2 linked regions of the Nonomuraea africana genome follow. The protein of the gene in region 1 interacts with the protein of each later gene in a pairwise test. Links are inferred from orthologs where the notes say so. Each region holds a gene or a part of one and is shown on either strand. Other genes may lie near its edges. The genes, in order: sufB and H4W81_RS11020.

Region 1 (14,468 bases):
GGCCAGCGTCTTGCCGGAGCCGGTCTGTCCGCGGCCGAGCACGTCGTGCCCGGCGAGCACGTCGGGGATCGTCGCGGACTGGATGGGGAACGGGCTGTCGATGCCCTGGCGGGACAGTCCGGTCACGAGCGGCTTGGGCAGGCCAAGCAGCTCGAACTCCGAGACGCCCTTCTCCTCGACGGAGATTTCGGGCATGGCAGCGTCAAGCATGGTCACGAAGGTCGTGCCTTTCAGTCGAAGTGGCGCGTCACTTCTGCGAAAAGGACGAGCCGGGGCCGTACGGCGGTGCCGTACTGGAATGCGATGGGCGGACGTATCGGACGCCTGCCGGGGTGGGGACCGGGCCACTTCTGGACCCGTCAACGCGCACCCAAGACCGGCCGCAGGCGGCATTACGCACAATGGTGCGTCAGGTGCACATGTTGCCAACGCACGGGAATGTCGTGCTTATTCCCGGCGGGGCTTCGGACCTTCCGAAGCCCTGGCATGCTGAAACGGCTGGCGCTGGAAACACCAGCCGTGCAGCAAAAGATCAGACATTGAATCCTAGCATACGCAACTGGTCACGTCCGTCGTCGGTGATCTTGTCAGGACCCCACGGCGGCAGCCACACCCAGTTGATCTTCACGTCGGACACCATGCCGTCGAGGGCGGAGTGCGCCTGGTCCTCGATGACGTCGGTCAGCGGGCAGGCCGCGCTGGTCAGCGTCATGTCGATGGTGGCCACCGGCTGGCCGCCCTCGCCGGGGTCGAGGTTGAGGCCGTAGATGAGGCCCAGGTCGACGACGTTGATCCCGAGCTCGGGGTCGACGACGTCCTTGAGCGCCTCCATGACCTCCTCGACGGTCGTGTCACCGTCGTACGCCGTGGTCGGGGTTTCCACCGGCTTGCTCATCTCTTAGGCACTCCTCACAACAGCGTCCTTGTAGGCCATCCAGGACAACAGCGCGCACTTGACGCGCGCCGGGAACTTGGCCACGCCCGCGAACGCGACCGCGTCGCCGAGCACGTCCTCGTCGGCCTCCACCTGGCCCCTGCCCTGCATGAGCCGGGTGAACTCGTCCACCACCGACAGCGATTCCTCGACCGTCGAGCCGGTGGCCAGCTCGTGCAGCACCGAGGCCGCGGCCTGGCTGATGGAGCAGCCCTGCCCGTCGTAGGAGACGTCCTCGATCTTGCCGCCGTCGCCGACCTTGACCCTGAGCGTGATCTCGTCGCCGCACGTCGGGTTCACGTGGTGGACCTCGGCGTCGTACGGCTCACGCAGCCCCCGCCCCTGCGGGTGCTTGTAGTGCTCCAGGATCAGCTCCTGGTACATCGACTCGGCGATCATGTCAGGCGAACACCTTCTGCACGTGGTGAAGACCCTTCACCAGGGCGTCGATCTCGCCCGTGGTGTTGTACAGGTAGAACGACGCCCGCGTCGTCGCGGGTATTCCGAACCTCAGGTGGAGCGGCCGCGCGCAGTGGTGCCCGACCCGTACGGCGACGCCGAACTGGTCGTCGAGGATCTGCCCCACGTCGTGCGGGTGGATGCCCTCCATCGTGAAGGAGACCGTGCCGCCCCTGTCGTCCAGGCCCGTGGGCCCGACGACGCGCAGGGTGGGCACCTCGAGCAGCGCCTCCAGCGCGTAGGCCGTCAGCCCGCGCTCGTGCGCCTCGACGGCCGCCATGCCGGCCTCGCTGAGGTAGTCGACCGCCGCGCCGAGCCCGATGGCCTCGACGATCGGCGGCGTGCCCGCCTCGAACTTGTGCGGGACCGGCGCGTAGGTCGAGCGGTCCATCCAGACCGCCTCGATCATCTCGCCGCCGCCCAGGAACGGGGGCATGGCCTCCAGCAATTCGCCGCGCCCCCAGAGCACGCCGATGCCGGAGGGCCCGAGCATCTTGTGCCCGGTGAAGGCGACGAAGTCGGCGCCGAGCCCTGCCAGGTCGACGGGGTGGTGCGGGACCGACTGCGAGGCGTCGAGCATCACCAGGGCGCCGACCTCACGGGCGCGGCGCACGATCTCGGCGACCGGGTTGACGGTGCCGAGCACGTTCGACTGGTGCGCGACCGAAATGATCTTCGTCCGCTCGGTGATGACGCCGTCGGCCAGGTCGAGCCTGCCCTCGTCGGTCACGCCGAACCACTTGAGCGTCGCCCCCGTGCGCTGCACGAGCATCTGCCAGGGGACGATGTTGGAGTGGTGCTCCATCTCGGAGATGACGATCTCGTCACCGGGGCCGAGCGTGAAGCGCGGGTCCTCGTTGATGCGGTTACCGAAGGAGTAGGCGACCAGGTTGAGCGCTTCGGAGGCGTTCTTGGTGAAGATGATCTCGTCGCGGCTGGGCGCGCCCACGAACGCGGCGACCTTGTCGCGCGCGCCCTCGTAGGCCTCGGTCGACTCGGTGCCGAGCGCGTGGTGAGCCCGCCCCACATTGCTGTAGTGCATCGCGAAGTGGTCGCGCATGGTCTCGATGACCTGCGTGGGCTTCTGCGACGAGTTGCCCGAGTCGAGGTAGACCAGCGGGCGGCCGCCGGGCAGCTCGCGGGCGAGGACAGGAAAGTCCTTCCTGACCCTCTCCACGTCGAACACAGCGTTCATCAGTCGCTCACCACTCCTCATTCGCTTCGCGGACCCGATCGTTCCTCACGGGTCCACTCCGCTCACTGCGTCGGGCTCGCTCCCGGGTCATCAGGCCGTCGCCTTCGTGTACTGCTCGTAACCCTCGGCTTCGAGCTTCTCGGCCAGCTCGGGACCGCCCTCCTCGACGATCCGGCCGCCGGCGAAGACGTGCACGAAGTCGGGCTTCACGTAGCGCAGGATGCGGGTGTAGTGCGTGATCAGGAGCACGCCCGTCTCGCCCGAGGCGCGGAAGCGGTTGATGCCCTCGGAGACCACGCGAAGGGCGTCGACGTCGAGGCCGGAGTCGGTCTCGTCGAGGACGGCGATCTTCGGCTTGAGCAGTTCGAGCTGCAGGATCTCGTGGCGCTTCTTCTCACCGCCGGAGAAGCCCTCGTTGACGTTGCGGGTGGCGAAGGCCGGGTCGATGGCCAGGCCGTCCATGCCGGTCTTCAGGTCCTTGCTGAACTGGCGCAGCTTGGGCGCCTCGCCGCGCACCGCGGTGACGGCCGAGCGCAGGAAGTTGGAGACGCTGACGCCGGGGACCTCGACCGGGTACTGCATGGCGAGGAACAGGCCCGCCCGGGCGCGCTCGTCGACCGTCAGCTCCAGCAGGTCGACGCCGTCGAGCAGGACCTGGCCGCCGGTGATCGTGTACTTGGGGTGGCCCGCGATCGCGTAGGCGAGCGTCGACTTGCCCGAACCGTTGGGGCCCATGATGGCGTGGGTCTCGCCGGCCTTCACGGTCAGGTTGACGCCCTTCAGGATCTCCTTGTCGGCGACGGAGACCTGCAGGTCACGAATCTCAAGGGTGGACACTGTTATGACTCCTTCGAGAGCGAGACGAGGACGTCGTCGCCGTCGATCTTCACTCGGTAAACGTTCACGGGCTTGGTGGCGGGCGGACCCGTCGGCTTGCCTGACCGCACGTCGAAACACGAACCGTGCAGCCAGCACTCGAGGGTCCCGTCGTAGACCTCGCCCTCGCTCAGCTTCACCTCGGCGTGGGAACAGACGTCGTGCAGGGCGAAGACCTCCTCGCCCTTGCGGACCAGCGCCACGGGGGTCTCCCCCACCTCGACGCCGATGACGCCCGCGTCGGGGATGTCACTGACCTTGCAGACCTTCTCGTAGCTCACTTCTCGAGCTCCGCCTCGATCTTGGCGAGCACCCGCTCACGCAGCTCGGGAACGGAGATCTTCTCCACCAGCTGACCCAGGAAGCCCCTGATGACCAGGCGGCGCGCCTCGTCCACCGGGATGCCGCGGGCCTGGAGGTAGAACAGGTGCTCGTCGTCGAGCCGGCCCGACGTCGAGGCGTGACCCGCTCCCGCGACCTCACCGGTGAGGATCTCGAGGTTGGGCACCGAGTCGGCGCGGGCGCCGTCGGTGAGGAGCAGATTGCGGTTGCGCTCGTAGGTGTCGGTGCCCTCGGCCTCGACCCTGATGATCACGTCGCCGATCCAGACCGCGTGGGCGTCCTCGCCCTGCAGGGCGCCGCGGTAGTCGACGTGGCTCTTGCAGTTGGGCGTGGAGTGGTCGACCAGGAGGCGGTGCTCCAGGTGCTGGCCCGCGTCGACGAAGTAGACGCCCGCCAGGTCGGCGTCGCCGCCCTGCGCGGTGTAGGAGACGCTGGGCGACAGCCGGACGAGGTCGCCGCCCAGGGTCACCACGAAGCTGCGGAAGGTCGCGTCCTTGGCCAGCTGGGCGTGGTGCTGGGAGACGTGCACGGCGTCGTCGGCCCAGTCCTGCAGGCTGATGACCTTCAGCGTGGCGCCGTCGCCCACGACGAACTCGACGTTGTCGGCGTAGACCGCGCTGCCCTGGTGGTCGAGGACGACCACGGCCTCGGCCATCGGCTCGACCTTGACCACGATGTGGCCGTAGGCGGCGCCGGCGGTGCCGCCGCCGCGCAGCTCGATCTGGATCGGCTCGGCCGGCACGGCCTCCTTGGGCACGGTCACGACCAGCGCCTTCTCGAAGGCGTTGTAGGCCTGTGCGCTGACCCTGTCGGTGGGCGCGAACGCCTGGCCGACCCTGGCGTCGTCGCGGCCGACCCACTCGGCGGTGACGCCCGCCGGGGTGTAGGCCTGGGTGACGACCTGGCCGGTCACCTCGGCGGTGCCGTCGTGCAGGCCCTTCAGCCGCGAGAGCGGCGTGAAGCGCCACTTCTCCTCGCGCCCGGTCGGCACGGCGAAGTCGTCGACGTTGTAGGACGACTTCTCGTGCAGGGTCGACAGGGGCTTCTCGTTCAGGCCCATCAGCCGACGGCTCCTTCCATCTGCAGCTCGATCAGGCGGTTCAGCTCGAGGGCGTACTCCATCGGCAGCTCGCGCGCGATCGGCTCGACGAAGCCGCGCACGATCATCGCCATCGCCTCGTCCTCCTCGAGCCCGCGGCTCATGAGGTAGAACAGCTGATCCTCGCTGACCTTGGAGACCGTGGCCTCGTGCCCCATCGAGACGTCGTCCTCGCGGACGTCGACGTAGGGGTAGGTGTCGGAGCGGCTGATCTGGTCGACGAGCAGCGCGTCGCACTTGACCGTGGAGGCGGAGCCGTGGGCGCCCTCCTCGATCTGGACCAGGCCGCGGTAGGAGGTGCGACCGCCGCCGCGCGCCACCGACTTGGAGATCACGCTGGAGGAGGTGTTGGGCGCCAGGTGGACCATCTTGGACCCGGCGTCCTGGTGCTGGCCCTCGCCGGCGAAGGCGACGCTCAGCGTCTCGCCCTTGGCGTGCTCGCCCATCAGGTAGACGGCCGGGTACTTCATGGTGACCTTGGAGCCGATGTTGCCGTCGATCCACTCCATGGTCGCGCCCTCGTAGGCGACGGCGCGCTTGGTGACCAGGTTGTAGACGTTGTTCGACCAGTTCTGGATGGTCGTGTAACGGCAGCGGGCGTTCTTCTTCACGATGATCTCGACGACCGCGGAGTGCAGCGAGTCGCTGGAGTAGATCGGCGCGGTGCAGCCCTCGACGTAGTGGACGTAGGAGTTCTCGTCCACGATGATCAGGGTCCGCTCGAACTGGCCCATGTTCTCGGTGTTGATCCGGAAGTAGGCCTGCAGCGGGATCTCGACCTCGACGTTCGGCGGCACGTAGATGAACGAGCCACCCGACCAGGTCGCGGTGTTGAGCGCGGCGAACTTGTTGTCGCCGACCGGGATGACCGAGCCGAAGTACTCCTTGAAGAGCTCCTCGTGCTCCTTCAGGCCCGTGTCTGTGTCGACGAAGATGACGCCCTTCTCCTCGAGGTCCTCACGGATCTTGTGATAGACGACCTCGGACTCGTACTGGGCGGCGACACCGGCGATGAGGCGCTGCTTCTCCGCCTCGGGGATGCCGAGCTTGTCGTAGGTGTTCTTGATGTCCTCGGGCAGCTCGTCCCAGGAGGCGGCCTGCTTCTCCGTGGAGCGGACGAAGTACTTGATGTTGTCGAAGTCGATGCCCGTGAGGTCGGAGCCCCACGTGGGCAGCGGCTTCTTGCCGAACAGCCGGAGGCCCTTCAGGCGAAGGTCGAGCATCCACTCCGGCTCGTTCTTGAGCGCGGAGATGTTGCGGACGACCTCCTCGGACAGGCCGCGCTTGGCCACGGCGCCCGCGGCGTCCGAGTCGGCCCAGCCGAACTTGTAATTCCCGAGGCCTTCCAGCTCCGGGCGGTCGGTGACAGTCACCTTCCGGTCTCCTTGCTCTCTTTTATCCGTACGGGGCTCACATGGGTGGTGCAGACCCCGTCGCCATGTGCGATGGTGGCCAGGCGCTGCACCGGGGTGCCGAGCAGTTGCGCGAACGCCTCCGTCTCGGCCTCACACAGCTGCGGGAACTCCGCCGCCGCGTGCGCCACCGGGCAGTGGTGCTGGCAGAGCTGGTCGCCGCCGGACTGGGCCTTGCTGGCCGAGGCGGCGTAACCGTCCGCCGACAGCGCCTGGGCCAGCACCTGAACGCGCTGGTCTTCCGGCACTGTCCGCATGACCGGCTCGAGCCGCTGCAGCAGGCCCTCGACCTGCGAGCGGGCGAACTCGGTCACCGCTTCCTCGCCCATGCGCTCGGCCAGGAAGCGCAGCGCGCTGCCGGCGAGATCGTCATAGGCGTGCTCGAAAGCACTGCGCCCCGCGTCGGTGATGGCGAACAGCTTGGCCGGCCGCCCTCTCCCGCGCTGCCCGCGCGGGAGCACGGTGCGAGGCTCGATCATCCCGTCGGCCAGCAGCGCGTCGAGATGACGGCGGACGGCGGCGGGCGTCAGCCCGAGCCGCTCACCGAGCGCGGCGGCCGTGACGGGACCGTGCTCCAGGATAAGCCGCGCGACGCGCGCACGAGTGCTGCGCTCGCTTCCCGGCTCGATCGAGGAGGTCACGTTTTTCACAACATCAGTGTGCCGTAATTCCTTCCCGCTTCACAAACGAATGGGAATGCAATTTCTCACGCAGGTAAGCCTTACCTAACTGCGAAAACGCGTCCCCGACCGAGCAGAATGAAGATCAGGAGTGAGCCGACGATGAGCGCCAGCATGACCACGGCCATGGGCACCGCGCTGCCGGAGCCGGCCAGGCCCACCAGAGGGGCGGCCACCGCGCCGAAGGCGAACTGCAGCACGCCGAGGAGGGCGGAGGCGCTGCCCGCGATCTGCTGGGGCTGGCCCGCGAGCGCCAGCGCGCCGGTGCCCGGCAGCACCAGGCCCGCGCCGCACATTATGACGAACAGCGCGGCCACCACGCCGGCCAGGCCGAGGCCCATGGTCGCGGCCAGCACCAGCAGCGCGCCGCCCGCCAGGCTGACGAACAGGCCGATCAACACCAGGCGGGCGGGCGGCACCCGGCCCGCGAGCCTGCCGCCGACCTGCGCCATGATCGTCAGGCCGAAGGCGTTGAGCCCGAAGACGAGCGAGAACTGCTGCGGCGAGGCGCCGTACACCTCCTGCAGCACGAACGGCGAGCCGGAGATGTAGGCGAACATGCCGGCGAAGGCCAGCCCCGCGGCCAGCGAGCAGGCCATGAAGGACCGGTCGCCGAGCAGCCGCCAGAACGTGGCCGCGGTGTGCCTCAGCCCACCGCCCTCCCTGTCCTCGGCGGGCAGCGTCTCCTTGACACCCGGCAGTACGGCCAGCAGCAGCACCAGGCCCGCCAGGCTGAGCGCCACGAAGATGCCGCGCCAGGAGGTGAAGGAGAGCAGCTGGGCGCCCGCGATCGGGGCGAGGATCGGGGCCAGCCCGCTGACCAGCATGAGGGTGGCGAAGATGCGGGCGATGGCGGCGCCGTCGTAGAGGTCGCGCACCACGGCGCGGACGATCACCAGCGCGGCCCCGCCCATGACGCCCTGCGCCAGGCGCAGCACGATCAGCGCGGTCACCGAGGGGGCGAAGGCGCACAGCAAGGAGGCCAGCGTGTAGCCGGCGACGCCGACGATCAGCGGGATGCGGCGCCCGTGGACGTCGCTCAGCGGCCCCGCCAGCACCTGGCCGATGCTGACGCCGACGAGACAGGCCGTCAGCGTGAGCTGCACCTGCGCGGGCGCGGAGAGCATCTCCGTGGTGATGGCGGGCAGCGCGGGAAGGTACATGTCGATCGAGAGCGGGCCGATGGCCGACAGCGCCCCCAGGATCAGCAGCAGCAGTCCGCGGCGGTTCCCCCTGACAGCAGGTGCGGCTTCTGCCACGGACATGCCTGAACCCCTCCCCCTCGTAGGCCGTGACCCACGAGGGCCGAGGGATCAAACCACCATCTGGTCCGCCGAATTCCCGAATTTCGGGTGATTCTCACGCGGTTTCGGTGAGCTGGATCACGGAGAGCGCGGCGCCCTGCGGATCGATGAGCATGCCGAACCTGCCGGGCGGTGAGTCCATGGAGTCGATGAGAATCGTCGCGCCCAGCGACTGCGCCTTGGAGATCGTGGCGTCGAGGTCGGCGACCGCGAAGTAGGTCGCCCAGTGCGAGGGCGTGCCCTCGGGGTAGTTGGGCGACATCTCGATCATCCCGGCGATGCTCTTGTCGTCCACCAGCCACTCGGTGTAGGTCATGCCCTCCATCGCGGTCCGCTTGGGGGTCCAGCCGAAGACGGTGGTGTAGAAGCTGGTGGCCGCCTCAGGGTCGCGGGTGACCAGCTCGTTCCAGCAGAACGCGCCCGGCTCGTTGACCAGTTCCGCGCCCTTGTGGTTGCCCGCCTCCCAGACGGAGAAGAAGGAGCCGTCGCCGCCCTGGAAGACGGCCATCGTGCCCTCGTCGAAGACCCGCATGGGCTCCATGACCACGGTCCCGCCCGCGTTCTTCACGCGGTCGGCGGTGACGGCGGCGTCCTCGGTGGCGACGTAGACGTTCCAGACGGGAGGCATCCCCTCCGCCATGATCGGGCCGACGCCCGCGACCCTCTTGCCGTTGTGTACGAACTGCCCGTAGCCACCGGCGGCGGGATCGTCGACCATCTCGGCGCTCCAGCCGAAGATCTCGCCGTAGAAGGCGACCGACGCCTGGACGTCGGGGCTCGACAGGTCGACCCAGCACGGGACGCCCGCCTCGTAACTACTACGAACCGACATATCACTACCTCCTGTCGCCTCACAGACAACCACGTGAGGAAGGTCACATCAGCTCACTTGGCTGCCTCTTTAGCGATTTCTCGGCAACGAATGTGCTCGTGGCCGCCTGCCGCGCTGACCGCGCCATGGTGTCCCTAAACTCGTGGCCATGAGCTCCCCTGCCGTCGAGGTCATCGAACTGGTCAAACGCTACGGCGGCACCACCGCCGTCGACGGGCTGACCCTTGCCGCCGAGCGCGGCGCGGTCACCGCGATCCTCGGGCCCAACGGCGCGGGCAAGACCTCGACCCTCGAGATCTGCGAGGGCTTCCGCAGAGCGGACGGCGGCACGGTGCGGGTGCTCGGCGCCGATCCGGGAGACTCCTCGCTGCGGGCCAGGGTGGGCGTGATGCCGCAGGCCGGCGGGGTGCCTCCGGCGATGCGGTGCGCGGAGTGGCTGCGACTGATGTCGCGTTTCCACGCCGCTCCCCTCGACCCCGCGGCCCTGCTGGCGCGGCTCGGGCTGGCCGAGCACGCCCGCACGCCGTACCGGCGGATGTCGGGCGGTCAGCAGCAGCGGCTCTCGCTGGCGGGGGCCGTGATCGGCCGGCCCGAGCTGGTCTTCCTCGACGAGCCGACCGCGGGCCTCGACCCGCAGGCCAGGCGGGCCTGCTGGGAGCTGGTCACCGACCTGCGCGCGGCGGGGGTGGCGGTGGTGCTGACCACCCACTACATGGACGAGGCCGAGCGCCTCGCCGACCACGTCGTCATCATCGACAGGGGCAGGGTCGTGGCGGAGGGCAGCCCGGCCACGCTGACCGGCGCCGAGCGGCAGCTGCGCTTCCGCGCCAGGCCGGGGCTGACGCTGGAGGAGCTGCTCAGCGCGCTGCCCGCGGGTTCGGCCGCCAAGGAGTCGCCCGCCGGCCACTACATCATCGAGGGTCACGTGGGGCCCGAGCTGCTGGCCACCGTGACCGCCTGGTGCGCCTCGGAGGGGGTCACCGCCGACGACCTGTCCATCGAGCGCCGCACGCTGGAGGACATCTTCCTCGAACTGACCGGCAGGGAGCTGCGATGACCACCCTCGATCTGACCCCCGCCCCGGGGGCCGCGCCGTTCCCGCGCATGGTTCTGGCGCAGGCGGGAGCCGAGGCGCGGGCGATCCTGCGCAACGGCGAGCAGCTGCTGCTCACCCTGATCATCCCGGTGCTGCTGCTGGTCGGGTTCTCGCTGGCGCCCCTGGTCGACGTCGGCGAGGGGCCACGGGTCGACTTCCTGACGCCGGGCGTGCTGGCGCTGGCGATCATGTCGACGGCCTTCACCGGACAGGCGATCGCGACCGGCTTCGAGCGGCGCTACGGCGTGCTGAAGCGGCTCGGCGCCACCCCGCTGTCCAGGACCGGGCTGCTGCTGGCCAAGACGCTCGCGGTCGTCGGGGTCGAGCTGCTGCAGGCCGCGGTGATCGTGGCGGTGGCTCTGGCGCTGGGCTGGCAGCCGCGCGGTTCCGTCGGCGCGGCCGTCCTGCTCGTGCTGCTCGGCACCGCCGCCTTCAGCGGGCTCGGGCTGCTGATGGCGGGCGTGCTGCGCGCCGAGGCGACGCTGGCCGCGGCCAACCTGGTCTACCTGGTGCTGCTGGGCTGCGGCGGGGTGATCTTTCCGCTCTCGGTCTTCCCCGACAGCGTGGAGCCCGCGCTGGCGCTGCTGCCGATCTCGGCGCTGACCGGCGGGCTGCGGGCGGTGCTGGCCGCGGGCGCGGCGCTGCCGCTGGGCGCGGCGGCGGTGCTCGTGGCGTGGGCGGCGCTCACGCTGGCCCTCGCGTCGCGCACCTTCCGCTGGGAGTAGCCCCACCCACCGCGCCATCTCGCAAACCACCGGGGCCACCCCGGAAAGCGCTGGGGCCGCCTCGGGAAAGCGCCAGGGTCGCCTCGGAAAAGGGTCGGTGGCGCGGAGTAAGCTCGACACCTTCTGTACCTGATCCTCCCGAGGAGTCCCGTGACCGCCTTCGCCCTCGACGGGCCAGCAGATCGTCTCAAGGCAGCCCTGCCCCGCTCGGGCAGCCTGCTGCGCAGCGCCGCCGACTCGGTCCCTCCGTCGGGTCTCGTGCTGCTGGCGATCTTCTCGGTGCAGCTGGGAGCGGGGTTCGCCAAGGAGCTGTTCACGGCGCTGCCACCGTCGGCCGTCGTGTTCATGCGCATCGTGGCGGGCGCGCTGATCCTGGGCGCGGTGTCGCGGCCCAAGCTGAGGGGCCTGTCGTGGCGCGACTGGGCCGTCGGGCTCGGCTTCGGCGTCATTCTCGCGCTGATGAACCTGTCCTTCTACGAGTCCCTGGCCAGGCTGCCGATCGGCATCGCGGTCGCGATCGAGTTCCTCGGGCCGCTCGGGGTGGCGGTCGCGGCCTCGCGCCGCAAGCTCGACCTGCTGTGGGTGGGCCTGGCGGGCGCGGGCATCGCGCTGATCGCGCCGTGGAGCGATTCGGCCACGGTGAGCTGGCTGGGCATCGGATTCGCGCTGGTGGCGGGGGCCTGCTGGGCCGGTTACATCCTGCTGTCGGCCGCCGCCGGGCAGCGCTTCCCCGGCACGACGGGGCTGTCGTTCGCGATGATGGTGTCGGTCGTGGTGATCGCGCCCGTGGGCATCACCACCGGCGGCGCCGACCTGCTGCAGCCGTCGGTGATCCTGATCGGGCTCGGCGTGGGGCTGCTGTCGTCGGTCATCCCCTACTCGCTCGAACTGCAGGCGCTGCGACGGATGCCCAAGCACGTCTTCGGCATCCTGATGAGCCTGGAGCCGGCGGTGGCGGCGATGATCGGGCTGGTGCTGCTGGGCGAGTTCCTCCAGGTCCAGCAGTGGGCGGCCATCATCTGCATCGTCGCGGCCAGCCTGGGCGCGACGCGCTCCCGCTAGCCGCTACTCGGCCCAGATGTCGCGGACGTGGTGGATGTGCTCGCCCATGATGCGCTCGGCCGCGCTCCTGTCGCCCGCCTGGAGCGCGTCGAGCAGGTCCAGGTGCTCGCGTGCCGAGTCGGTCAGCGTGCCGCGCTCCGACAGCTGCGACAGGCCGTAGAGGCGCGCCCTGTTGCGCAGGTCGCGCACCACCTCCACCAGGTGGGCGTTGCCCGACAGCGACAGCAGCTCGACGTGGAAGCGCAGGTCGGCGTCCACGTACGCGAGCAGGTCGGCCCGTTCGGCGGCGTCGACGATCTCCTGGGCGACGGGCCGCAGGCGCTCGAACTCCTCGGCCCGTGAGGCGTCGGCGAGCCTGGCGATGGTCGGCACCTCGATCAGCTGGCGGATCTCGGTCAGCTCGTCGAGGTCGCGGTCGGACAGCTCGGTGACCCTGAACCCCTTGTTGCGCACCGCCTCGACCAGGCCCTCCTTGGCCAGGTCGAGCATGGCCTCGCGGACCGGGGTGGCCGAGACGCCGAACTGGGCGGCCAGGACCGGCGCCGAGTAGACCACGCCGGGCCGCATCTCGCCCGTGATGAGCGCGGCGCGCAGCGCGTGTGCGACCTGCTCGCGCAGGCTCTGCCGCTCGCCCACGACCGGAAGGTCGAGCCGATCGTCCGCAGCCATCCCGGCTTCCCTACTTTCGTCTGTCTACGGTGCCGGGCCCGCTCACGGGGCCCGCCTGTCGGGTCCACGCCTCGTAGGCGGCCGCCGCCACCACGAGGTCCTCCCACGCCATGCCGACGCTCTTGAAGACCCGCGGTCCCCTGCCGAGGGTGACGCGGCCGGCGACCAGGTCGGCCAGGTTGCCGGCGAGATGACCACTCGTGATCGTACCGCCGCGCAAGGGGATGACCACATCTCCTGCCTCGGACAATGCCGCCCCGCGGGCCTCCACGACGACGGTGGCGCGGGCGACGAGATCATCATCGATCTCCCTGGCGTCGGGCTCGTGCGATCCGACGGCGACGACGGTGGCGCTGTCGCGGGTGAGCTTACCGGGGAAGAGGGGGGTTCTGGAGGTCGTACAGCAGGCGATCAGCTCCGCTTCCCCGACCGCCGCCGCGATCAGCGCGGGCTCGGGGAACAGCGCCTCGGCGGACAGGCCCAGTTCGCGGCAGCGTCCCGCGAAGGCGGCGGTCCTGCCGGGATCGCGGCCGGCCACGGTGACGTGCTCCAGCGGGCGCACCTCGCGCAGGGCCAGCACGTGCCCCCACGCCTGCGGCCCCGTGCCGAACACCAGCAGCCGTGCGGCATCGGGCGGCGCGAGATGCTTGACGGCCAGGGCGGAGAGCGCGGGGGTGCGCAGCGCGGTGAGCGCCAGCCCGTCCATGGCGGCGAGCGGGGCCAGGGTATCGCCGTCGAACAGCAGGTAGACGCCCTGGATCCGGGGCAGCCCGCGGGCCGGGTTGCCGGGGGCGACGCTGACCACCTTGACCCCCGCGTACCGTCCGGCCGCGGCGGGCATGATCAGGAACTCCCCCTGCCCTGCGGGCGCGGCCGTGCGCGCGGGCACCCGCTCGGGGTCGAAGCCCGAGGCGAGCGTCTCCTCCAGGACGGCGACGGCACGCGCGAGCGGCACCAGCCCTTCCAGGCCCTCGACGTACGGCAGGCCGCTCATGACGCCATCCGCGCCGTGGTCGAGAGGTGGGGGCCGATCGGGACCGGAGGCGCGGATCCGGCCCCGACCGACATGCGTGCGAGGCGGCTCATCGCAGCGTGAACCCCGTCCCGATCGGATCGCGTGGGTCGAGTTCGAAGCTGTGGCGCCCCGTACGGTAGGCCATGCCCTCGATCTCGGGAATCACGCCTTCCGGCGTGGTTTCGGCGACCCAGGCGCGAAACGACGAGCCCACGATGCTGTCGTGGGTGAGGGTGAAGCCCGCAGGCAGCTCCTCGGCCAGCAGCGCCAGCCGCGCCGCCGTCCCCGAGCCGCACGGCGACCTGTCCACCTCGCCGTCGGCGAAGACGGTCACGTTGCGCTGGTGCGCGGGGCCGAGCGCGTCGTAGAAGATCACTCCGTAGATCCCCGACAGCCGCTCGTCCGACGGGTGCCTGGCCACCGGATGGCCGGCGAGGCCGGCCTTGATCCGCCGCCCGTGCTCGATCAGCGCGGTCAGGTGCTCGGGCCGCACGGACAGGCCGAGGGCAGCGGCCGGCAGGGAGGCGTAGATGGCCCCGCCGTACGACACGTCGACCTCGGTCCCGCCGGCGGGCACGGAGCGGGCGATCACGTAGGAGGGAACGTTCCTGAACGTGACCGAGACGATCTCGCCGCCCTTCATGAGCACCTTGGCCGTCACCCTGCCGGAGGGCACGTCGATCACCACGTCCGTGACGCCGTCGGGGTCGGCCTCGACCAGCCCTTCGCGTACGGCGTGCACGCCGAGCGCGATCGTGCCGTGCCCGC
Region 2 (14,417 bases), 1.4 Mb from region 1 along the record:
CCAAGGACAAGGCGGGCAACACCGGCGAGAAGGTCGTGACGTTCACCGTCACGACCTCCTATGCCGATGTGCGGGCGCTGATCGAGCGGTTCGAGCTGGAGCAGGGCGAGCGCGCCCCGCTGCTGGCGCTGCTGAAGGCGGCCGAGCAGACGCCTTCCGTGGCCTCGGTCACGATCCTCGAGCAGTTCAGGAAGAAGGCGGAGAGCGTGGCGGACGCGGCCGCCCGCGCCGTGCTCCAGCGTGACGCCGACGCACTGATCGCCGACCGGCGCTGAGCTGCGACCGAGGATGCCCCTTCCTGATGATGGGAAGGGGCATCCTCGGTTGGAGCGGCGCCCGCCTGTTCGCGCAGCGCCCGCCTGTTGGAGCAGCGCGCGCCTGTTAGAGCGGTGCCCCTTCTCTAGAGCAATGCCCTGCCTGGAGAGCAGTGCCCCGCCTCTAGAGCAGCGTGCCGCCGACCACCTGGAAGGAGGCGAGTGCCTCATCCAGCCGCTTCAGCGTGTCGGCGTGCAGCGCGATGCCCGCCGTCTGCAGGTTCTCGCTGATGTGCGCCGGCGTCCTGCTGCCGGGGATCGGCACCACGTGCTCGTCCTGGTGCAGCAGCCAGGCCAGCGCCAGTTGGGCGGGCGTGATGCCGAGCTCGGTGGCCAGGTGCCGGATCGGCGCGTACCTGTCGTTGTTCGTGGCGAGGTTGGCGGCCTCGAAGCGCGGCGCGTTGTGCCGGAAGTCGCCCTCCTCCAGCTTCGAGACGCCGCCCGTCAGGAAGCCCGAGCCCAGCGGGCTCCACGCCACCACACCGACGCCGAGCTGCCTCGCCGTGGCCAGTAGGTCGGGCTCGATCGGCCGCCACATCGACCACTCCACCTGGACCGCCGCGATCGGCACGACGGCATGGGCCCGGCGCAACTGGTCGGCGGTCACGTTCGACAGGCCCGCGTGCCGTACCAGACCGGCCTTCACCAGCTCCGCCACCGCGCCCATGGTGTCCTCGACGGGCACGCCGGGGTCGGGGTAGTGCAGGTAGTAAAGGTCGATCACGTCGGTGTCAAGGTTGCGCAGGCTGCGCTCGGCGTAGCCGCGGACCAGGGCGGGATCGGCGTTGCCGCGCAGCTCGCCGAAGGCGTAGCCGACGGGGATGGACCTGGTCTCCACCCCCTCGGGGACGGCCAGGCCGAACTTGGTCGCCACCACGACCTCGTCCCTCCTGCCCTTGATCGCCCGGCCGACCAGCCGCTCGTTGTGCCCGTCGGGCCCGTAGGCGTCGCTGGTGTCGATGTGCGTGCCGCCCTCGTCGAGCGCGTGACGCAGCGCGGTCATGGCCCTGTCGTCGTCGATCTCGCCGTAGATGCCGGGTGACAGGACCATCGCCCCGAAACCGATCGGGGGAACGGTGAGCTTCCCAAGAGTTCTCATGCCCCCGATCCTGCAGGCCGGCTTCTGGCCGTGTCCAAGACATCCCGGTATAACCGATGGTTATGGAGATGCACCTGCGTGAGAGGCGGTACTCCTGGCATGGGCCCCTCAGGACGCAGGGAGGACGGCCCGACGCACTCGTATGGATCTTGTTAGCCAAGGAGTCCGCAAACCGGCCCGACCAGATCACCCGCCAGTTCGCTGATCTCGAGGCAGGGCGCTGCTTCACGTCCCCGTTGCCCATGGCCGCGTCAACATGCGGGAGATTCGCGCACGAGCAGGAGTCGGGAGGCGGGTGCATGTTTCCGTCCACGTAGAGTGGCCGTCTCCGAGTCCACCTGATCGAGGATCGCGCGGTTGGTCAAAATGATCTTCTTGCAACATAACCCCTGGTAGCGGCATGGATCTCAGGTTGCTTAAGAGCTTTGTGGTCGCCGCCGAGGAGCTGAACGTCACCAGGGCCGCCGAGCGGCTCTTCGTGTCGCAGCCCGCGCTGTCCAAACAGCTGAGGACGCTGGAACGGCAGCTCGGGTTCACCCTCTTCGACCGCGTGCCGAGCGGCCTGGTGCTCACCCGCCAGGGCACGGCGCTGCTGCCGGTCGCCCGCGACCTGCTGGCCCGCTGGGACGAGGGCCTCGACCTGGTACGGCAGGCCGCCCCCACCGGCACGCTGGTGATCGGCCTGCAGACCGCCGTGGGGCGGGGCATCCAGGCCGAGGCGCTGCGGCGGTTCAGGGAGCGGATGCCGGGCTGGATGGTGTCGCTGCGCGTGGTCGGGTGGGAGGACCCGAGCGCCGGGCTGTCGGACGGCGGCTCCGACGTCGCCTTCGTGTGGCTGCCCGCCCCCGAGGGCCTGGCCACCAAGGTGCTGGCGACCGAGCGGCGGTTCGTCGCGATGCCCGAGGGACACCGGCTGGCCGGGCGGGAGGAGATCGACTTCGCCGAGCTGCGCGAGGAGCCCTTCGTGGCGCTGCCCGAGGCGGCCGGGCCGCTGCGGGAGTTCTGGCTCGGCGGCCCAGGGACGATCGTCGGGGGCGAGGCGTCCTCGCCCGACGGCGTCTTCGAGGCGGTCATGGCGGGGCTCGGGCTCGTGCTGCTCGCGGAGGGGAACGCCGAGCTGTACCGGCGTCCTGGCCTGGTCGCCCGGCCGGTCACCGGGCTGTCGCCGGCCCGGCTGGCCGTCGCCTGGCGCGCCGCCGACCACCGCCCGGCCGTCACGGCGTTCCTGCGGAGCTTCGCCTAGCTCGGGCCCGGCAGCGGGCGGGCGAAGGTCGAGACGGCACCGATAGCATGGCGATCACGTTGAATGAGGTGAAGGAGACACTCTTGAGCGAGCTGGAGCGGGTTCCTCCAGGTGTTGATCCCAGCGTGCCGAGTTCCGCCCGCGTGTACGACTATCTGCTCGGCGGCAAGGACCACCTCGCCGTCGACAGGGCGGTCGCCGACCGGCTGCTGTCCGTCGCCCCCGACACCAGGCTGGTGGCGCGGGCCAACCGGCTCTTCATGGTCAGGGCGGTGCGCCACCTGGCCGAGCAGGGCGTGCGGCAGTTCATCGACCTCGGGACCGGCATTCCCACCTCGCCCAGCGTGCACGAGACCGCCCGTGAGGTGAGCCCCGCGTGCCGGGTGGTCTACGTGGACTACGACCCCATGGTGCGGATGCACGCCGACGTGCTGCTGGCCACGACCCCCGGCGTGGCCAGCATCCAGGCCGACGTGCGCAAGCCGGGTGAGATCCTCAGCGATCCGCACATCACCGGTTTGATCGACTTCGACCAGCCGGTCGGCGTGCTGATGGTGGGGGTGCTGCACTTCATCATGGACAGCGAGGACCCGGGCGGCATCGTGGCGGCGTTCAGGGAGCGGATGGCGCCCGGCAGCCACCTGGTGCTGTCCCACACGATGGCGGAGAGCTCGCCTGAGGCGATCGCCCAGCTCACCATGGCCACGGCGAACTCGCCCGCGCAGGCCACCTTCCGTACGCGGGAGCAGGTGGAGCGGTTCTTCGAGGGGTTCGACCTCATCGGCCCAGGTCTCGTGCCGGTGCAGGAGTGGCGCCTCGGCCACGAGGACGAGGCGCAGATCCCGCTGCTGGACGAGGCGCCGCGGCTGCGCGTCGACGGCGGCGTCGGGCGGGTGTCGTCCGACCTGACGTGACGGAGGCCGTCGCCGAGCGGACCGCCGGCGGCTTCCCTCTCTACAGCGAGACTGACATCCGCCGGCCAAGCGGATGAAGCCGCTGGGATTCAGCCCGGAGGAGAGGCGCGACCTGCCGGGCGACACGATCCTGATGACGTGCGCATCGACCTGACGAACGCCCACATCTGGGACGCCTCGTCGGTGGCGGCGCTGGACGCGGTGGAGACGAAGTACGCGGCGCGGGGCAAGATGGTGACGGTCGTGGGACTCAATGAGCGCAGCGCCGAACTCCACAAATCTCTCGCCGGCCGGCTCGCCAGCCACTGACCCACCCTGCCCAAGAGGCCGAAGCTCCCGGCTGACCGGTCACCCACGACGGACCTTCAGGCGTGTCACTCTCCCCGTGACGGTCTCCAGGCGCGCCGTTTCTCCGGCGAGTCTGAAGGGCGTGACAGGCCTGCTGGTGGGCCGCGCGTGTGGCGGGCCTTTGCGATGGAGTTTTTGTGCGCGACGTCCTCTGGGCGGGCCCTTCGCAGGCGACCGGTCATAGTAGAACGCTCGTGCCTGTCTCGCTCGGCGGGAACCGGCGGGTAGGGATAGCGCTTTCACAGGTGGATGGGGTGGAATGTCAGGGCCCGTTGAACGACCCCTTGGGAGACCCCTGTGCCCCTGTTCGACCTCCCCCTCGACCAGCTGCGCGAGTACCGCCCCGAGCGGGACGAGCCCGCCGACTTCGACGCCTTCTGGAGCCGCACGCTGGCCGCGGCCGCCGAGCACGACCTCGCCCCCGCGTTCACTCCCTACGACCTCCCGCTGACCACCGTGGACGCCTACGACATCTCCTTCGCCGGATGGGGTGGCGACCGGATCAACGGATGGCTCGTGGTGCCGCGCGGCGCCGAGGGGCCCGTGCCGTGCGTCGTGCAGTACATCGGCTACTCGGGCGGCAGGGGCTTCGTCCACGACCACCTGGCCTGGCCGTCCGCGGGTCTTGCGGTGCTGGTCGTCGACACGCGCGGCCAGGGCGGGCACAGCCTCAACAGTCCCGGCGCCACCGCCGACCCCCACGGCGGACAGTCGCCGCAGGCGCCCGGCATGATGACGAGGGGCATCCTCGACCCCGACGACTACTACTACCGCCGGGTCTTCACCGACGCCGTCAGGGCGGTGGAGGTGGCCGTGGGGCACCCCGCCGTCGACGGCGACAGGATCGTGGTCTCGGGCGGCAGCCAGGGCGGCGGCATCGCCCAGGCGGTGGCCGCGCTGTCCCCCTCGGTGAAGGGCGCGCTGATCGACGTGCCGTTCCTCACCCACTTCCGCAGGGCGGTCGAGATCACCGGACGCGACCCCTACCAGGAGATCGTCCGCTTCCTCGCCAGCCAGCGGCCGAGTGCCGAGACCGTGTTCCGCACGCTGTCGTACTTCGACGGCCTGAACTTCGCCGCCAGGGGCCAGGCGTCCGCGCTGTACTCGGTGGCGCTGATGGACGACGTGTGCCCGCCCTCCACTGTCTTCGCCGCCTACAACCACTGGCAGGGGCCGAAGGAGATCACCGTCTGGCCGTGGAACAACCACGAGGGCGGCGGCGGGTTCCAGCGTGAGGAGCAGCTCCGTTACGTGAGCAAGCTGTTCAGCTGACATCCCAACGGGCCGGTACGGCACGCCGCACCGGCCCCGGCTCCCACCGCCGACCCGACGGACGGTCGCAGAAAGGCCGACTCGGCCGGACGCGCACGCGGCCCCCGCGGCGCCTCCTGACGAGTGGGCCAGGCAGGGTGTCTCGTGGATCGCCTGGCTAAGGGTCCGGCAGACAGGTCGCGTCGCGGTCAGCCGAGGTTTTTGACTGAGTCCAGCAGGGCGCGCACGCGGGGCTCCGTGTCCTCGGGTTCGCCTCTGGTGAGCTCGCCGCCCATCCCGACGGCCACCGCTCCGGCCGCGATCCACTCGGCCGCGGTGGCCGAGGTGATGCCGCCCGTGGGCACGATCGGGGCATGGGGCAGCGCCTGCAGCAGGTCTCGCAGCGCCTTGGGAGAGCTCTGCGAGGCGGGGAAGAGCTTCACGAGGTCGGCGCCCGCCTCCAGAGCGGCGACGATCTCAGTCGGTGTAGAAGCCCCCGCCACCACCGGGACGCCGTGACGGTTGCCCGTGCGGATCACCTCGGTGCTGAGCGTGGGGCACACCAGGAACCGCGCGCCCGCCTCGATCGCCAGCACGGCCTGGTGCGGGTCGATCACCGTGCCCGCGCCGACCAGCGCGTCGCGCTCCTGGGCGACGAGCGTTCCGATGGCGTCCAGCGCGTCGGGCGTCGAGAGGGAGACCTCGATGGCGCCGAGTCCGGCGGCGGCGAGCCGCGTGCCGTACGAGACGGCCAGGTCCGCCGAGGACGCGCGGATGATGCCGATCACCCTGTCCGCCACCATCCGCTCGGCCAACCGCCATCTGAAATCCCGCACGATGTGCCTCCGTGGAAATGGATTGCGATATATGGGATGCTTTCGCACATATTGCAAGACTGTCAATTGCTCTGCATGGTAGCCCCAGCCTGTATCGTCACCGATCAAGTGTGCGCGAACCTAGGAGAACGTGGTGATTCGTCCGGACGTGGTCGGGGTCGGCGAGGCGATGGTCCTGCTCCAGCCCGCGCAGGGTGCCGATCTGGCGACCGCCGAACGGATGGACGTGCACGTCGGCGGCGCCGAGTTGAACGTGTGCGCGGCCGTCGCCAGGCTCGGCGGCACCGCCTGGTTCGCCTCCCGCGTCGGCGCCGACCCCTTCGGCGAGCGCGTGCTGAACGCCGCCCGCGCCCTCGGCGTCGGCACCTCTCTGGTGGGCCGCGACTCCGCGCGGCCCACGGGCGTGTTCTTCAAGGAGGTACGGCCGGACGGTGCGAGGCGCGTCCACTACTACAGAAGCGGTTCGGCCGCTTCGGGCATGGACGAGGGAGACGCGCCCGCCATCCTGGCCACCAGGCCGAGGGCGATCGTGGTCAGCGGCATCACCATCGCGCTGGGCGAGGGCCCCGAACGCCTGGTGCGGGCGCTGGCGGACGGGGCACGCGAGGCGGGCGCGCTGCTGGTCCTCGACCCGAACCTCCGCCCGAGTCTGGGACGGCAGGACCGGGTGCTGGCGACGGTCCGAGAGCTGCTGCCGCTGACCGACCTGCTGGTGCTGGGCCAGGACGAGGCCGAGCCCCTCTTCGGCACCACCGACCCGGCCGCCGTCTTCGCCGCCGCCTCGACCGCCTGGGCCGCCGCCGGGCGAAACCTCGATGGTTCGACCGAGGGACCGGACTTCGCCGGAAATGCCGTCAGCGGGGGAGAGACCGCGCGAGGTGTCGTCGGCGACTTCGCCCAGGAGATCGGGCGAGGTGATGACCGGGCTGCCGGGGGAGACGTTGCCCGGGGTGCTGGGGAGAGTGCCCGCGGTGCGGAGCCAGAAGCGTTCGCGGGTGTTGCGCAGGAGGCGGGGCCGGAGGGGCGAGAGGGGTTGCTTGGTTCTTGGGCCCCGGTGGGGCGGGGGATCGAGGTGGTGCTGAAGGCGGGGGCCGAAGGGGTCTACTGCCTGGGCGCGGATGGAGCGCCCGTGCACCTGCCGAGTGCCGCTCGGGTGGTGCGCGACCCGGTCGGCGCCGGTGACGCGCTCCTGGGCGGGTACCTGGCGGCCCGGCTGGCGGGGGCAGGTCCCGAGCGCGCCGCGTGGGTGGGAAGCGAGCTGGCCGGACGCATCGTCGAGGTGTACGGCGACGTCGAAGGCCTGCCCTCGCCCGCCGAAGCCGCCGCCCTCCTCCGCCGCTAGCACAGCCGACCAGACGTCCACAAGACACCACGAGACCGACGAGACGGCGACACGCCCCGCCCCGACACCCCCCGATGCGACGGCGGTAAGGCGCGACGGGCCCAGGCTCCGATCACATGGGGCGGCGTATGGGAAAGAGTGCCGCTCCGTGGTGGAGGGCACTCTTTCGGGATAGGTCTCGGGCGCCCCACCTGGGGGCGGCTCGTCACTCGGTGACGTGGAAGGCGACACCACCCTGCCCATCCGTGTCGGCGTCGAGCGACTTGTCGTCCAGCACGCTGGCCGCCACGGGGTCGAGGTACACACGCGCTCCTTCCGTCTCCACCACCTCATCGGTGGGCTCGGGCGCGGTGGCCATGCTGAGCACCAGGGATCCCTGGCCCTCCCCCTGTGCGGAGATGCGGATGCCGGCGGCCTCCACATCCTGCTGGGCGGTCAGATCCTTGATGACCTGAGCTGCATTCGGTGTCAGGGTGAGCACGACGGCTCCTCCTCGTTCTCGGTTGCGGGATCCGGAGTCCTTGCCCCCTCAGGACGGCCCTACACAGATGCTCAGCCGATTTCATCCAGGTAGGCGGAGTAGGCCCAGCCGTGGAAACCGTTCGAGCCCCACACCGCGGTCCAGTCGCCGCTGGTACGGCACGTGCCTTCCACGGTCGCGCCGAAGGCGACGTCGTCGACCTGTTCGTACTGCGTGCCAGGGCCCGAACGCACCCACAGGTCGGCCGGATAGGGCGGATCCACCACGTACACGCAGGTGGGCGCGGCCTGAGCCGGGCCGGCGGACAGTCCGGTGACGGCCAGCAGAATCGCTCCCGTGAAGCAGATGCGTCCGCGCATCGCGACCTCCTTCTGCCGAGGAGTCTCCGCCGACCGTTTTGTCCCACCATAGGCAGATAAATCTGGTTTTGAGTAGTCAGGCCCCGATCTTCATACGCCCTTCGGATCTTTGATCTGATCTACCTCCTGCACCGGAGGGACCAGGATCACCGGTGTGCCCTATTTGCGACATCGAGGGCCAGAGGTGGTACGGGATCCCGTAAGTGTGTTTTCCGGGATCCCGAGTCGCGTGGTCAACAGGGGTGGGAGGGGGACGGGAGTCCCCCGGGAAAGGGAGCCCCGAGCCGGAGGTGAGGGACCGTGCTTGTTCAGGTGAACGCGGGCATGATGCGGTCGTGGATGAGCTGGAGTTGCGTCTCCACGGACGCCACCTCCGGCAGGTCACGTCCCATGAACTGCTTGACCAGAGTCGCGTCCGTCACCGCCAGGATCATGTGGTTGACCCCCGAAGGTTCGATCTCCCTCCTGATCTTCTCCACGCACTCCTCGGGCGTTCCCGCGATCGACAGCCGGTCGCCCAGCTCCGGTGTGGTCAGCTCGATCGCCCGCGCCAGATCGCCCGCCCCCAACGCGTCGACGATCGGCTTCATCGCGTTCGGGTCCACCCCGTTGCGCTCCAGCTGCTCGGCCGGCATCGACGAGGCGTACAGGCCGACCATGCTGCGGGCCGCCTCCTTCGCCACCGCCGAGTCGGGTCCGGTGGCGAAGACGACCCAGGCGCCGATGTCCATCGACGACCAGTCCTTGCCCGCCTTCTCCGCTCCCGCCCTGAACTCCGTGACCAGGTAGTCGTAGGCCTCGCGGGTGTAGCTGAGCGCGTGGTGCACGCCGTCCGACAGCTCGCCCGCCGCGCGGAAGGAGCGCGGCCCCCGCATCGCGCCCAGCTTCACCGGCACGTGCTCCTGCACCGGCCTGGCGAAGGTGAACAGCCCGTTGTACCGGAAGAACTCGCCCTCGAAGGTGATCGCGCCCTCGTCGAGGAGCGTGCGGACGACGTGCGCGGCCTCCTTCACGCGCGACAGCGGCTTGGTGACCGTCCAGTCGATGCCGTACTGGGCCAGCAGGCCGAAGTTGCCGCTGGAGAGGACCACCTCGGCGCGTCCGCCGCTGAGCTCGTCGAGGGTGGCGGCGGCCTGCGCGATGAGGGTGGGTTCGCGCAGCACGACCGAGGAGACGCTCGGGCCGAACCTGATCCTGCTGGTCTGCTGCGCGGCCGCGGCGAACAGCAGCCACAGGTCCTTGTGCCAGGTCTCGTCGGCGGCGTAGCAGGCGTGGAAGCCGAGCTCGTCGGCCAGCCTGATCGCCGACAGGGAGTCCTGCAGGGGGTAGTCGGGCAGCATCACGTAACTGAACTTCATCTGATGATGTGGCGTCGAGTCCCGGGGTCTGAAGTTCGGAAGAGACGCCACCCTCCTTTCGATAACTCTATGGAAAGCTTCGATGGCATTCGGTAACTTGTCCGATGGGCTAAACGCTTGGGACAGGAGGTGCACGGCGATGGCGTTGCGAAGGTCTCAGGCAAAACACGACGGTTTGCCTTCGGTGGTGCAGGTACGGCTTTCGCCCACCTCCGAACAGGCTCAAGCGCTGAGCGCGGCGACAGCGCTGTGTAACGCGGCGGCCAGTTTCATCTCCAAGATCGCCTGGCGATCGCGCACCTTCACGGTGGTGGAACTGCATCGGATGGCCTACTACCAGGTGCGGGCCGAATTTGTTGGGTTGGGGGCGCAGGCGGCGGTGCGGGCCATCGCTCGGGTCGCCGGCGCCTACGCCAACCGGCGCAGCGCCAAGACGCGCGCGCACCTGTTCCGGCCGCACGGGGCGGTGCCGTTCGACGCCCGTATGCTCAGCTTCCGCCGCGACGCCCGTACGGTATCGATCTGGACCCCTGGCGGACGTCTCACCGTGCCCTACAGCGGGCGGGAGGCAGATCTGAAGGCGATCGAGACGCTGCCGGTCGGGGAGACCGATCTGGTACTCCGGGGTGGCGTGTGGCTGCTGCAGGTGGCCGTCACGCTCCCTAGGCCAGAGACCGCCGATCCGGCGAACGGGTTCATAGGGGTGGATCAAGGGATCGCCAATCTGGCGGTCACCTCCGATGGAGCTGTGCTGCCAGGCAAGGTGTTGCCCGGAACGATCGCAGGGAACGGTCATGTGCGTGCACTGCGCGAGCGCCGGCACCGCCAACGCCGGCGGCTGCAGCGGAAGGCCACATCCTCCGCGCGCCGCGTGCTGCGCCGCCTGTCCGTACGTGAGCACCGGATGATGACCGACCTCAATCACCAGATCAGCGGATTCGTGGTGCGCGAAGCCGAACGCACCGCCAGGGGTGTCGCCATGGAGGACTTGGCCGGCATCCGGACGAGGGTCAGGGCTCACCGGCTCCAGCGGCGCACCCTGCACTCTTGGGCCTTCGCCCAGCAGATCACCTTCACTCGTTACAAGGCCGCGCGGGCCGGGATCGCCTTCACCCTGGTCGACCCGGCCTACACCAGCCAGGCGTGTCCGCGATGCGGGTGTGTGAGCAAGAGGAACCGGCCAGCTCGCGGCCGGTTCCTCTGTACCAGGTGTGGCCTCGCTGGGCACGCCGACCACATCGCGGCTCTCAACATCGCCCGACTTGGCGTTGTGGGCCGGGGGTCTGTCAACACCCCACACGCTACAGGCCTCCCTTCAGCCAGACGGGACCGTGAGAGCAGGCCGCCGGGTTCACTCGGCGGCAGTTGATCGCTCCTCCTGGGGGATGGCGTCGCCCGCGGGGGCCACGCCGTCGTACGGCCTGGCGGTGAACAGGTACAGCGCTCCCAGTCCCACCACGACCAGGCCGGACAGCGCCACCAGCCAGTTGTCGTACCAGGGAGCGCCCGGGGTCCTCGGCCAGATCATGTTCACGATGGCCAGCACGCCGTACACCAGCGCGCCGACGTTGATCGCCAGGCCCGCCGTCCCCAGCGTGAAGGGACCGGAGGGCCGCCAGCCGCGCAGCCGCGCGCGCAGCGCGGCCAGCACGACCATCTGGAAGCCGAGGTAGATGCCCAGCGTCGCGAACGAGATGATCTTGACGAGGGCGTCGGCCGAGATGATGGAGCCGAGCACCACGAGCGCGGGCACCACCGCGGCGACCAGCAGCGCGTACGGCGGGACGTGCCGCGCCGCCGAGAACCTGCGGAACAGCCCGCTGCCGGCGATCATGCCGTCGCGCGCGTAGGAGTAGAGCAGCCGGCCGGCGGCCGCCTGCAGGCTCAGCGCGCACGACAGGAACGACAGCAGCACCACGCCGAGCACCACCCGCAGCCCGGTGGGCCCGAACGCGGCGGTCAGCACCTCGGAGACCGGATCGGCGCTGGCGCCGGAGATCACCGCGCCGAAGTCCGGTACGGCCAGCAGCAACGCCAGGCAGACGAACGTCGCCGCCGCCCCGCCCACGTAGATCGTCATGCGCATGGCCTTCGGGATGCGGCGCGTCGGGTCGGGCACCTCCTCGGCGACGTCCCCGCACGCCTCGAACCCGTAATACTGAAATATCCCGATCAGTCCGGCGGCGAGGAAGGCGGCGAAATAGCCCGTCTCCGCGCCAGCCCCGAACGAGTCGAACAGCACGCCGAGCCCGTGGTGCCGCTGGGTGAACAGCAGCCAGCCGCCCACCGCCAGCGCCCCCACCAGCTCGGCGGTGAACCCGACGATCGCCGCCATCGCCAGCGCCCTGGTCCCGGCCAGGTTGATCGCCACCGCGACCGCCAGGATGACCAGCGCGCACAGGATCGTGTTGGTCGTGCCCACCTCGATGCCGAGGAAGGCCGACAGGTAGGGCCCCGCGCCGTACGCCACGCTGGCGATGGTCACCAGCAATGCGATCAGGTAGACCCACCCCGTCATCCACGCCCACCTGCGCCCCCACAGGCGGCGCGCCCACGGGTAGATGCCGCCGGTCAGCGGGTACTGCGAGACGATCTCGCCGAACACCAGCGCCACCAGGAACTGCCCCGCGCCGACGATCAGCAGGCTCCAGATCATCGGCGGCCCCCCGGTGGCCAGCGAGACCGCGAACAGCGTGTAGATCCCGACGACGGGCGACAGGTAGGTGAAGCCGAGCGAGAAGTTCGCCCACAGGCTCATGTCCCTGCGGAACTCGGAGGTGTAGCCGAGATCGGCCAGCCTGCCGTCATCGGTCGAGGTCATCGAGCAACTCCTCGCCGGAGACGACCTTGTCGGCGAAGTGGGCGTGCATCCAGGCCAGATGGTCGGCGCGGGAGCGGACCAGGCGCAGGGTGTCCCAGTTGGGGAAGGTCTGCTGGGTGACGTGCTCGGTCATGAGCGCGGGATCCACCTCGTAGACGTGCTCGAAGCGGGTGACCGCCACCTCGGAGGCGCGCTCGGGCGGCGGCGGGGTCATCTCGTCCTGGTAGCGGTAGCTCACGACTCCTCCTCGCCTGGCGGCTCGTCGGTCGGCGCGGGTGGTTCGGTACGGCTCGGCGGCGGGACCTCGGCCGGTCCCGGTGAGGGCGTCATGGGGCGCCGTCCGGGTCGGGATAGGCATCGGAATAGGCACGGTCGAGCAGGTACTTGCCGGGATTCATGATGTTGTGCGGGTCGATCGCCCGTTTGATCGCGAGCATCACGTCGAACCCGCCGCCCAGCTCCTCGGGCACCAGGTCCACCTCGCCCTCGCGGCACGAGCCGTGGCAGGCGCTGATCGAGCCGCCGTGGGCCAGCGCCACCGCTGCGAGGTCGCGCTTGGCCGCCACCCACGCCGCCCAGGCGGCGTCGTCGAGGCGCTGCTCCCAGATGCCGATGTCGATCTCGGTCAGGTAGTCGGCGCCCGTGGCGCCGTTGGTGTAGGCGAACATGCCCCAGTCGTCGAAGACGTCGGAGGCGCGCCGCAGCCGGTCGGCGATCTCGTGCCAGGCCAGCCGTACGGCCGGCAGGTTCGTGTAGTTGATCGCGGCGTCCTCGCAGTGCCAGCTCATCGGCACCACCTGGCCCGAGCGGGTGCGCCCGTGCAGGGGAGTGGCGTAGCGGTCGTGGCGGGCGGCCCAGTCGCCCTGCGAGATCTCGTCGCCGAGGTAGCGCGCGCCCATCGAACGGGCGATGCGCATCAGCCGGCCGCCGCCCGCGCGCACCTCGTCCTCGTAGCCGTAGAGCGCCGCGCAGACCAGCGCCTTCACCGAGGCGGGCTGCGGGATGTAGGCCTCGTCGTCGCGCCGCAGGTAGGCGACCTTCCACTCGTCGAACAGCACCGCGCCCGCGAACGTCGCCACGCCCGCCCTGGCCAGCTGCCCGACGGTCCGGTAGGCGGTGTCGTAGTCGTCGAAGGCCCAGAACGGCGAGAACTCCGCCTCGGGCTTGGGGAACAGCTTCAGCGTGGCCTCGGTGGCGATGCCGAGCGTGCCCTGGTGGCCCATGAACAGGTGCTTCAGCTGGTAGCCGCTGGACGACTTGGTGATCTTCCGGCCGATGCCGTCGCCGACGTGGATGACCCGCCCGGTGGGCAGCACGTGGTCGAAGCTGAGCACGAGGTCGCGGGTGTGGCCGTAGCGCGAGCCGATGAGCGACCATCCGCTGGTGCCGATGCGGCCGCCGACGAGCGAGCAGGGATACGACGCGGGGTCGTCGGGGTAGAGGAGGCCGTGCCGTGAAAGGACCTCGTTGAGCTTCAGCGCGTTGATGCCGGTGCCAACCGTGCACGTCCTGTTCTCGAGGTCGATCTCCTTGATCTGGTTGATCCGCTTCACATCCACGACGATGCCGCCGCGCAACGGCACCGCCCCGTCGGTCAGGCCGGTCCCCCCGTCGCGTGGCACGACCGGGATGCGATGCGCGTGGGCGAGCCTGAGCACCTCCGCCACCTCCTCGGTGGAGGAGGGCAGGACCACCAGGTCGGGCATCCGCTCGGCCCAGCGGTGCACGGGGAACGGCGCGGGCACCCGGGTCCTGTTGAGCCGGTCGGCCTTTCCCGTGAGGACGTGGTCGTGGCCGAGGATCCCCCGTAGCTCCTCCACCACGGGATCGCCGAGCGTGACGGTCACGGCGCCACCCCCAGCGACTCGGCGAGCAGCTCGTGCAGGTCCACGACGCCGATCGAGCGCGCCTCGCCGGCCGCCGTCAGCGGGCGCTCGGCCCAGGGGCAGGCGGTGACCAGGGTGTCCACACCCAGCTCGGCGGCCTTGCCCATGCGCATCTCGCTGATCTTCGCGGTGAGCTCGGGCTTCTCCACCGCGAGCCCGCCGCCC

What was found.
Region 2: the proteins of sufB (region 1) and H4W81_RS11020 interact in binary tests that used the Escherichia coli proteins (3 or more experiments, as listed by UniProt). The link is inferred for Nonomuraea africana from one-to-one orthologs.

Annotation. Positions count from the first base shown.
Region 1 is NZ_JADBEF010000001.1:3,709,052-3,723,519, forward strand. What follows is about bases 4,073-7,050. They hold sufB (Fe-S cluster assembly protein SufB), read right to left. Parts: upstream 6,279-7,050; coding sequence 4,866-6,278; downstream 4,073-4,865. Other genes in these bases: sufD (Fe-S cluster assembly protein SufD), read right to left, coding at 4,073-4,866; H4W81_RS17585 (helix-turn-helix transcriptional regulator), read right to left, coding at 6,275-6,967; H4W81_RS17590 (multidrug effflux MFS transporter), read right to left, coding at 7,039-7,050. Also shown: H4W81_RS17545 (DEAD/DEAH box helicase), read right to left, coding at 1-210; H4W81_RS17550 (metal-sulfur cluster assembly factor), read right to left, coding at 533-895; Fe-S cluster assembly sulfur transfer protein SufU, read right to left, coding at 899-1,333; H4W81_RS17560 (cysteine desulfurase), read right to left, coding at 1,335-2,588; Fe-S cluster assembly ATPase SufC, read right to left, coding at 2,679-3,425; H4W81_RS17570 (non-heme iron oxygenase ferredoxin subunit), read right to left, coding at 3,428-3,745; more of sufD, read right to left, coding at 3,742-4,072; more of H4W81_RS17590, read right to left, coding at 7,051-8,262; H4W81_RS17595 (VOC family protein), read right to left, coding at 8,357-9,133; H4W81_RS17600 (ABC transporter ATP-binding protein), read left to right, coding at 9,282-10,190; H4W81_RS17605 (ABC transporter permease), read left to right, coding at 10,187-10,954; H4W81_RS17610 (EamA family transporter), read left to right, coding at 11,105-12,016; H4W81_RS17615 (GntR family transcriptional regulator), read right to left, coding at 12,020-12,685; H4W81_RS17620 (ornithine cyclodeaminase family protein), read right to left, coding at 12,696-13,679; H4W81_RS17625 (proline racemase family protein), read right to left, coding at 13,768-14,468. UniProt on the Escherichia coli protein: The SufBCD complex acts synergistically with SufE to stimulate the cysteine desulfurase activity of SufS. The SufBCD complex contributes to the assembly or repair of oxygen-labile iron-sulfur clusters under oxidative stress.
Region 2 is NZ_JADBEF010000001.1:2,351,075-2,365,491, forward strand. Bases 6,191-9,117 are described here. They hold H4W81_RS11020 (HesB/IscA family protein), read right to left. Parts: upstream 7,829-9,117; coding sequence 7,553-7,828; downstream 6,191-7,552. Other genes in these bases: H4W81_RS49225 (sugar kinase), read left to right, coding at 6,191-7,347; H4W81_RS11025 (SH3 domain-containing protein), read right to left, coding at 7,900-8,187; H4W81_RS11030 (LLM class flavin-dependent oxidoreductase), read right to left, coding at 8,496-9,117. In the rest of the region: H4W81_RS10980 (ThuA domain-containing protein), read left to right, coding at 1-275; H4W81_RS10985 (aldo/keto reductase), read right to left, coding at 439-1,413; H4W81_RS10990 (LysR family transcriptional regulator), read left to right, coding at 1,826-2,656; H4W81_RS10995 (SAM-dependent methyltransferase), read left to right, coding at 2,740-3,570; H4W81_RS11000 (hypothetical protein), read left to right, coding at 3,709-3,879; H4W81_RS11005 (acetylxylan esterase), read left to right, coding at 4,216-5,190; H4W81_RS11010 (bifunctional 4-hydroxy-2-oxoglutarate aldolase/2-dehydro-3-deoxy-phosphogluconate aldolase), read right to left, coding at 5,379-6,005; more of H4W81_RS49225, read left to right, coding at 6,136-6,190; more of H4W81_RS11030, read right to left, coding at 9,118-9,545; H4W81_RS11035 (RNA-guided endonuclease InsQ/TnpB family protein), read left to right, coding at 9,685-10,914; H4W81_RS11040 (APC family permease), read right to left, coding at 10,897-12,366; H4W81_RS11045 (hypothetical protein), read right to left, coding at 12,350-12,604; H4W81_RS11050 (FAD-binding oxidoreductase), read right to left, coding at 12,693-14,213; H4W81_RS11055 ((Fe-S)-binding protein), read right to left, coding at 14,210-14,417. UniProt on the Escherichia coli protein: Member of gene cluster sufABCDSE that mediates iron-sulfur cluster assembly under oxidative stress and iron limitation conditions.